DNA from 4 places in the Streptomyces sp. NPDC008163 genome. Region 3 is predicted to be linked to each of the others. Evidence: riboswitches for the same ligand, from Rfam matches in the RefSeq annotation. Region 3 holds a riboswitch; each other region holds the start of a gene.
What was found. Region 3 has a riboswitch for cobalamin ahead of metE (5-methyltetrahydropteroyltriglutamate--homocysteine S-methyltransferase). Riboswitches for the same ligand answer to the same signal wherever they lie in the genome.
Positions count from the first base shown of each region.

Region 1: it holds a riboswitch for cobalamin, as region 3 does, so the genes downstream of both, ACFZAT_RS03650 (ribonucleoside-diphosphate reductase subunit alpha) here and metE (5-methyltetrahydropteroyltriglutamate--homocysteine S-methyltransferase) in region 3, are expected to answer to the same signal.
Region 2: it holds a riboswitch for cobalamin, as region 3 does, so the genes downstream of both, ACFZAT_RS07610 (cobalamin biosynthesis protein) here and metE (5-methyltetrahydropteroyltriglutamate--homocysteine S-methyltransferase) in region 3, are expected to answer to the same signal.
Region 4: it holds a riboswitch for cobalamin, as region 3 does, so the genes downstream of both, ACFZAT_RS23975 (ABC transporter substrate-binding protein) here and metE (5-methyltetrahydropteroyltriglutamate--homocysteine S-methyltransferase) in region 3, are expected to answer to the same signal.

Region 1 covers NZ_JBIBHG010000001.1:760,049-762,202, forward strand. Annotated here, with positions in the region: gene ACFZAT_RS03650 (ribonucleoside-diphosphate reductase subunit alpha) at 1-1,122, opposite strand, end outside; cobalamin riboswitch at 1,263-1,395, opposite strand; gene mctP (monocarboxylate uptake permease MctP) at 1,454-2,154, opposite strand, start outside.
Region 2 covers NZ_JBIBHG010000002.1:562,553-564,706, forward strand. Annotated here, with positions in the region: gene ACFZAT_RS07605 (cobyric acid synthase) at 1-10, opposite strand, end outside; gene ACFZAT_RS07610 (cobalamin biosynthesis protein) at 7-1,017, opposite strand; cobalamin riboswitch at 1,140-1,269, opposite strand; gene ACFZAT_RS07615 (hypothetical protein) at 1,415-1,648, opposite strand; gene ACFZAT_RS07620 (inorganic phosphate transporter) at 1,682-2,154, opposite strand, start outside.
Region 3 covers NZ_JBIBHG010000013.1:202,755-204,908, reverse strand. Annotated here, with positions in the region: gene metE (5-methyltetrahydropteroyltriglutamate--homocysteine S-methyltransferase) at 1-1,330, opposite strand, end outside; cobalamin riboswitch at 1,503-1,722, opposite strand; gene cobF (precorrin-6A synthase (deacetylating)) at 1,822-2,154, shown strand, end outside.
Region 4 covers NZ_JBIBHG010000011.1:125,224-127,377, reverse strand. Annotated here, with positions in the region: gene ACFZAT_RS23980 (iron chelate uptake ABC transporter family permease subunit) at 1-327, opposite strand, end outside; gene ACFZAT_RS23975 (ABC transporter substrate-binding protein) at 324-1,364, opposite strand; cobalamin riboswitch at 1,426-1,613, opposite strand; gene ACFZAT_RS23970 (beta-ketoacyl synthase N-terminal-like domain-containing protein) at 1,664-2,154, opposite strand, start outside.

The DNA.
Region 1 (2,154 bases), on a different contig from region 3:
GCCCCACAGGTCGGTCAGCCCGGGCACGTCCGCCGGGGAGAACAGCGACCAGGTGCCGTCCGCGTCGACGCGGCGCATGAACTCGTCCGGGATCCAGTGCGCCAGGTTCAGGTTGTGCGTGCGGCGCTGGTCCTCGCCCGTGTTGTCGCGGAGCTCCAGGAACTCCTCGATGTCCGCGTGCCAGGTCTCCAGGTAGACCGCGGCGGCGCCCTTGCGCCGGCCGCCCTGGTTCACGGCGGCGACGGAGGCGTCCAGCGTCTTGAGGAACGGCACGATGCCGTTGGAGTGGCCGTTGGTGCCCCGGATCAGCGAACCCCGGGCGCGGATGCGGGAGTACGAGAGGCCGATGCCGCCCGCGTGCTTCGACAGCCGGGCCACCTGGTGGTAGCGGTCGTAGATCGAGTCCAGCTCGTCCAGCGGCGAGTCCAGCAGATAGCAGGAGGACATCTGCGGGTGGCGGGTGCCGGAGTTGAAGAGCGTCGGCGAGGACGGCAGGTAGTCCAGCCGGCTCATCAGTCCGTACAGCGCGGCGACCTCGTCCAGCGCCCGCTCGGAGGTGTCCTCGGCGAGCCCGGTGGCGACCCTGAGCATGAAGTGCTGGGGGGTCTCGATGACCTCGCGGGTATGCGGGTGGCGCAGCAGATAGCGGCTGTGCAGGGTGCGGAGCCCGAAGTACCCGAAGCGGTCGTCGGCCCCGTCCGCGAGGGACCGCTCGACCAGGGCGTCCAGGGCGGCCGCGTGCAGGGTGACGAAGGCGGCGGTGCGGTCCGCGATCAGGCCCTCGCGGTGGCCCACGGCGACCGAGGCCGAGAACGAGGTGGCGCCCTGCCCCGCGGCCTCGTCCGCGATGGTCCGGGTGAGCAGCCGGGCGGCGAGGCGGGAGTAGGCGGGGTCCTCGGAGATGAGGCCCGCCGCGGCCTCGGTGGCCAGCGAGCGCAGCTCCGCCTCGTCCGACCGGGCGTTGCGGCCGCGCAGTGCGGCGGCGGCGACGCGACCGGGGTCGGTGTCGGGCAGGTCGGCGGTGAGTTCGGTCAGGGTCCGCAGCAGTGCGGTGCCGGGTCCGTCGCCCGCGGTTCCCGTTGCTTCGGCCGCTGAGACCGGATCGGCTGGCGCGATGGTCACGTGGTGCTCTCCCTCGCTCGGCTCCGGCCCGGCGGGGAGCGGGGGCAGCCGGGCAGGAGGGGGCCCGGGCGGGGCGGCACTCCGTGCGGCGTCCACCGGCCCATCCCACGAGGCCCGGACGTCTGGGCATCCGGTTCGGTCGAGCCGGATGCGCTGTCGGCAGGTCCTCGGACTCCACGGATGCACCAAAGCGCACCGAATACACCGTTGCGGGACAGTTCCGGATTCACACCGGATTCCCCTGCGGCGACAGCGAGCATGAGCATACATGTGGGGGCCGTCCTGTCGGGCGGCCCCCACATGTTGTGTCGCGTGGCGTAAAGGTGTGCGGTCAGTGACCGCCCGGCGCTCCCGCCGTGGCCGGCGGCAGCTTCTCCTGGACGCCCGGGTCGCCCGCGTCCGCGGTGTAGTCGCCCGGGGAGGTCTCGTCGATCCCGGCAGGCGCCTTCACGGCGTTCAGGACGAAGGTGAGGACGACGACGACCACGACGTTCAGCACGAACGCGGTGAGGCCGATGTAACCGATCTCGCCGAGGCCCGGGATCTCCTTGGAGGACCCGCCGAAGTGCTTCTGCGTGGGGCTCGCGACCCCGTACGCGGCAGCCGTACCGTAGATCATGCCGACCGCCCAGCCGGCGAGCAGCGCCCAGCGGTGGAACCACCGGGTGAACAGGCCGCCGACCAGGGCCGGCATCGTCTGGAGGATCCAGATCCCGCCCAGCAGCTGGAAGTTGATCGCGACGGTCTTGTCCATGGTGAGGACGAAGGCCAGCGCGCCGACCTTGACCAGGAGCGAGACCAGCTTGGAGACCTTGGTCTCCTGCTCGGGCGTCGCGTCCGGCTTCAGGAAGTCCTTGTAGATGTTGCGCGTGAACAGGTTCGCCGCCGCGATGGACATGATCGCGGCCGGCACCAGGGCGCCGATGCCGATCGCGGCGAAGGCCACGCCCGCGAACCAGTCGGGGAACATGTTCTCGAACAGCTGCGGGATGGCCAGCTGGCCGTTCTGCACCTTGACGCCGGCGGCGATCG
Region 2 (2,154 bases), on a different contig from region 3:
CGCCACTCATATCGCTCTCCGTCCAGCAGTACGGGATCCGTGAGGTCTCCGGGCCTGCCCCGCTCCCGCGATGCGGCGCGCGACCGCCGCCGCGCCCAGCCGGGCGGCCACGGTGACGCCGAGGGCGAGCACGCCCACCCGGCGCGAGAGCCGCACCGCGCGCTCGATGTCCCCGGTCTCCACCGCCCGCCCGGCCTCCCCGTTGAGCACGGGCCGGTGCTCGACGCGCCCGCCGTAGGCCAGGGTCCCGCCCAGGCGTACGCCGAGTGCCCCGGCGAACGCGGCCTCCACCGGGCCCGCGTTGGGGCTCGGGTGCTTCGCGGCATCCGCCGACCAGGCGCGTACGGCCTCCCGGGGGCGGCCGCCGGAGGCCACGGCGAGCAGGGCGGTGAGCCGGGCGCCGGGCCAGCCCGCGAGGTCGTCGAGCCGGGCCGATGCCCAGCCGTACCGCAGGTGGCGCGGCGACTTGTGGCCGACCATCGCGTCGAGCGTGTTGGCGGCGCGGAAGCCGACGAGCCCGGGAACTCCGGCGAGGGCGCCCCAGACGAGGGCGCCGACCACGGCGTCCGAGGTGTTCTCGGCGACGGACTCCACCACGGCGCGCGCGATCCCGGGGCCGTCCAGCGCCTGTGGGTCGCGCCCGCACAGGTGCGGCAGCCGCTCCCGGGCCAGCTCGATGTCCCCCGCGGCGAGCGCCCCGCCGATCGCCCGGGCCTCGCGCCCCAGCGACGTACCGCCGACGACGGACCAGGTGGCGGCGGCGGTCAGCGCCACGGAAGCGGCGGGGTGGCGGCGCAGGGCGCGGGCGGCGAGCGCGGCGCTCCCGGCGGCGCCCCCGGCGCAGATCAGGGTGTGCAGGGCGCCCCGGCCGCGGTGGTCGCGCCAGAGCCGGTCCTCGACGGCCGCGGCGGCCCGCCCGAAGGCGGCGACCGGGTGGCCCCTGCGGGGGTCACCGAGCAGCAGGTCGCCGATCAGGCCGGCGGTGGCGCCGTACGCGTAGATGCGATCGGCACGCACGGTTCAGCCGGCCGTACCGGAGTCCGCCGGAAGGGGCTGTGGGGAGAGGGGCGCACGGCAGCCGGGCATGGCGATATGTCCTCACTCAGGGTCCGCGCCCTGGTTCGACGTGACGGCGACAGGAGTCTCCTGGCTTCCGGATCGGCGGATTCCCCCGGTCTTCCAGCCCGCTGGGCGGGCCGTGACGTGCGGTGGGGGACCGCTCCCCGGTGACAGTGGCGGGACCGCGCCGGATTCGCACCGGCTTCCTCTGCTGTCGCCGTAATGGCTCCGGCAGTCCACCACGCCCCGCGAACGCCCGTCAACTCGCCGTTGACCTGCGGTGGCGGAGTGTGGGCGGACGCACATCGGGCCGGGCGCACCCGAGGTGCGTCCGGCCCGATGGGGTGGTGCCGCGTCAGGCGACGATGAGATAGATGCCGTACGCGACCGCCGCCGCGCACAGCCCGAAGCAGACGTACGCCCCGGCCCGCGCCAGCAGGACCGACCCGCCCGCCGGACCGCCCCCGGCAGCCGCTTCCGGCTGCTTGGAGAGGCCGACGATGCCGAGCGTGAAGAGGCCCACCAGGGCGACGGTGGTGACGAGGGAGACGCCGAAGACGGTGCCCAGAGCTGCCCAGTCGATGTTCATACGGGGTGTCCTTTACCGGAGTACCGGGGTCTGTCAGACCGTGGCGGGTCGGGCCGGATCGGCGGCGACCGGAGCGGCGGGCGCCGGGATGGTGGCGGCGAGGTCGTGCGCCACAGTGGGCGGCGGGCTCACGGCCGCGATGGCCTGGGTGACGACACCGGCGGGCTCGGCCGGGGCCGTGTCCTCGGTGCCGGGTGCGACATCGCCGTGGCCGACGGGCTTGCGGCGCGAGAGCACCCAGATCGCCCCGGACCCGGCGACCAGGAGGGCCGCGACGACCACGACGCCCCAGGTGCCCTGCTTCGTCAGGAACTCGGCGCCCGCGCCGACCAGACCGGCGGCCGGCAGGGTCAGGCCCCAGGCGACGAACATCCGGGTGGCGGTGGACCAGCGGACCACACCCCCGGCACGGCCGAGACCCGCGCCCATCACGGCCCCGGAGCAGGACTGCGTGGTGGAGAGGGAGAAGCCGAGGTGCGAGGAGGCCAGGATGACGGTGGCCGCGC
Region 3 (2,154 bases):
TCGTCGGCAGCAACGGCAGCCCCAGGTGCGCCCGCTGGGCCGCGGCCCGCTCGGTGTACGGCTGGGAGCGGCGGCCGTCCGCGTCCGTCACGGCCTCGGCCCGGGCGCGCACGGCCGGGTCGCGGGTGAGGGGGGAGCGGGCGCGGGAGGCCAGGGCTGCCCTGTTGGCGGAGAGTTCGCCGGCGATGGTGTCGGTGCCCTGCGCGAGGGCCTTCGCCAGGGTGACGATCTCCGTGGTCTTCTGCCGGGCGAAGGCCAGCCAGTGCACGATCTGCGGGTCGATGTCCCGCTCCGCGGCGGCGTCCAGCGGCACGTGCAGCAGCGAGCAGGAGGCGGCCACGTCGACGCGGTCGGCCAGCCCGAGGAGGGTGCCGAGCGTGGACAGCGACTTCTGGAGGTCGTTGATCCAGATGTTGCGGCCGTTGACGACACCGGCGACCAGGCGCTTGCCCGGCAGTCCGCCCACAGCCGCGAGGGCGTCGAGGTTGGCGGCGGCGGCCTCGGTGAAGTCCAGCGCCAGGCCCTCAACAGGAGCCTTCGCCAGGACCGGAAGCGCCTCGCCCAGCCGGTCGAAGTAGGAGGCGACGAGCAGCTTCGGGCGGTCGGTGAGCGAACCGAGGCCGCGGTAGGTGCGCTCGGCCGCGTTGAGCTCGGCCGGGGTGCGGTCCTGGACGAGCGCGGGCTCGTCCAGCTGCACCCACTCGGCCCCCGCCGCACGCAGATCAGCGAGCACCTCCGCGTACACCGGCAGCAGCCGGTCCAGGAGGGTCAGCGGCTCGAAGTCGGCGGGCACACCGGGGGCCGGCTTGGCCAGCAGGAGATAGGTGACGGGCCCGACCAGCACCGGCCGCGCGGTGAGGCCCTGGGCCAGGGCCTCCTTGAACTCCGCGACCTGCTTGGTGGAGTCCGCGGTGAAGACGGTGCCGGGGCCGAGCTCGGGGACCAGGTAGTGGTAGTTCGTGTCGAACCACTTGGTCATCTCCAGCGGCGCCACGTCCTGGGTGCCGCGCGCCATGGCGAAGTAGCCGTCCACCGCGTCGGCCGCGACGGCCTCGCGGTGGCGTTCGGGGATGGCGCCGACCATGACGGTGGTGTCCAGGACATGGTCGTAGAGCGAGAAGTCGCCGGTGGGCACTTCCCGGATGCCTGCGTCGGCGAGCTGCTGCCGGTTGTCGTGCCGGAGCTGTGCGGCGGTCTGCCGGAGGGCGTCCGCGCTGACGCGGCCCTTCCAGTAGCCCTCGACGGCCTTCTTGAGCTCCCGGTCGGGGCCCTGGCGGGGGTAGCCGTACACGGTGGCGCGTGCTGCCGCTGCTGCGGGCTCGGATGTCACGGAGATCTCCTTCGCGAGATGAATCCCTGAGATCCCGGAGACGGGACGAGAGCGCGAAGGTGACGACGACCCGACGGGTACGACCCCGGCGCAACGCGGCGCGGCACGGTCGTTCCGTCTGGTGTGTACGCCGACCCGCCCTCGAGGTCACCGGAATGTCCGCGTACGGGTGGTCCGTACACGGGCAGTTGGCAGGTCTTCGGACTCGCGGGCACACCCTCCGTACCGGAGGACACCTACTGGCCGTCGCTTCCCAGACCCGTCCCGGGCCCAGTGCGTATGACGGCGGTCGTTCCCGCTCACCGCTGCGGGGCAGTCCCGGATTCCCACCGGGTTCCCTCTTGCGACACCCCGCCTGGCGGACGGGGCGAACCAGCTGCTGCGGTCACCTTACGCGGTGCCACCGGGGGGAGGGACACCCGTCTCACGCCGACCTCGGCCGGTCCTGGGCCGCCCGCCGGTGGGGGAGGAGTCCCTGGAAGACTCGCCGCATGAGCACGGAACAGCGCGCGATCCTCGTCATCGGCATCGGGGCGGGCGACCCCGACCAGCTGACTCTCCAGGCCGTGAAGGCGATCCGGCGCGCCGATGTGTTCTTCGTCGTCGGCAAGGGCCCCCACAAGGCGTCGCTCACCGACCTGCGCCACCGGATGATCGAGGACCACGCGCGGGGCCCGTACCGGGTGGTCGAGGTCGAGGACCCCAGCCGCGACCGGCGCCCGATGGACCGCTCCGGTTATACGGCGGCCGTCCAGGACTGGCGCGAACGGCGCGGCGAGGTCTTCGAGAGGGCGATGTGCGAGGAGATGGCGGCCGGTGAGACG
Region 4 (2,154 bases), on a different contig from region 3:
GACGGTTCCGCAGACCGCGAGGCCCGCCCCGCAGACGGCGGCGAGCAGCGTACGCGGCATGCGCAGGTTCCAGATGATGCCGTCGCGGATCGGGCTGAGCCGTACCTCGCCGACGCCGAGGTGGGCGGCGACGGCGGACCAGACGTCCACGACGGAGATCCGGGCGGGTCCGATGGTGACGGCGACCGCGACGGAGAGGGCGAGCAGCACGACGCCACCGGTCCACAGGAGGCCGCCGCGCAGCCGGGAGCGTGCGGGCGCCGCTTCCGGTGCCCGGTCACGCGGGGCCTTTCCGGGTGGGGCGGCGAGCCGGTCGGTGGCCGTCACCCCGCGAGCCCGAAGTCGCGCAGCCCGGCGGCCACCAGCTCCACGCCCTCGACCGTGCGGATGGTCGGGTTCATGGCCTGGCCGCTGAGCAGTACGTAGCGCTTGCGGCGTACGGCGTCCATCGTCTTCGTGACGGGGTTGGACTCCAGGAAGGCGATCTTCCCGGCGGCGCTCTCGGCGGTCTGGGACTTGCGGGTGAGGTCGCCGATGACGAGGACGTCCGGGTTGCGGTCGGCGACGGTCTCCCAGTTGATCTGGGGCCATTCGTCGTGCGTGTCGCCGAAGACGTTCTTCAGGCCCAGTTCCCGGCTGATGATGCCCGGCGCCCCGCAGCAGCCCGCCAGGTAGGGGGCCTCGGAGTTGGCGAACCAGTACATGACGGAGGTGCCGGATCCGCCGATGCCGTCGGCGGCCTCGCGGATACGGTCACGGAGCCGCCCGACCAGCTTCTCGCCACGCTCGGGCACGCCGAACACCCGCGCCAGGTCGCGCACTTCGGCGTAGACGCTGTCCATGGTCAGGGCTCCGGTGCGGACGCCGTCGCCGTCCTTGGTGTTGTCCTTGGCGGTGCAGTCGGCGGGCGCGACATAGGTGGGGACGCCCAGCTTCTCGAACTGTTCGCGCGGGGCGACGCCGCCCTTGGCGAGGGTCGACTCGAAGTCGGCGGCGACGAGGTCGGGTTCCTGGTCGAGGACCTTCTCGGAGGAGGGCCGGTTGTCGGCGATCCGCTTCACGCCCGCGTTGGCCTTCTCCAGGCCCTTCATCACCGGGTCGGTCCAGGTGGCGGTCGCGGCGATCCGGTCCTGGAGGCCGAGCGAGAGCAGGATCTCCGTGGTGCCCTGGTCGACGGATACGGCACGCCGGGGCGGGGCGTCCACGGTGACGGTGCGCCCGCAGTTCTTGAGCGTGACCGGATAGCCGTCCGACTTCCCCGTCGCGTCGGTCTGTTCGGAGGGCGGCCCCCCGCAGGCGGTCAGCAGGAGGAGGGCGGCGGTGAGCAGGGCGGCGGAACGGGCGGGGCCGGATATCGGCGGCACGGGGTACCTCGGCGTCTCTGGGCCCATGCGCGGGGCCCGCTGTACGGAACCCGCCGCCCGGTCCCGGACGGCGGTCGCCAGCAGGTCTTCGGACTCGGGTTCGTCCGGGCGGGACGCCTTCCCGGGAGACGCCGGGTCTCCCAGTGGCCGTGGCCCCGCCCGTCCCCCTCACCGCTGCGCGTCAGTTCCGGATTCGCACCGGATTCCCTGACCCCTACGTGGAGTTCGACTGGCTCGGGCACGCTACCACGGGCTTACGCGCAGATCAGCCGCGCCCTCGTCCGCCCGGGAACGGCAGCTCACGGGCGCTGGAGCGCCACCACCGCGTTGTGCCCGCCGAAGCCGAAGGAGTGGCTGACGGCCCGGCGGACCTGCCGTACCAGCGGCACCTTGGTGACGCAGTCGATGTCGAACCCGGGCGCGGGCGCGTCCAGATTGGCGACCGGCGGGACGACCCCGCGCTGGAGGGTGAGGACCGTCAGCCCGGCCTCGATCGCCCCGGCCGCGCCCATGCAGTGCCCGAGCACGCCCTTGGGGGCGGTGACGGGTGGCCGGTGCGGGTACACCCGGCTGATCAGCGCGGCCTCGGCGGCGTCGTTGCGCAGGGTCGCGGTGCCGTGCGCGTTGACGTGCTCCACCTCGTCGGCCCGCCAGCCCGCGTCGCGCAGGGCGGCCTCGACGGCGGCCCCGGCGACCCGCCCGTCGGGGTTCGGGCTGGTGGGGTGATGGGCGTCCGTGGTGGCGCCGGTGCCGGCGAGCAGGGCCCGTGGTTCGGCGCCCCTGGCCTCCG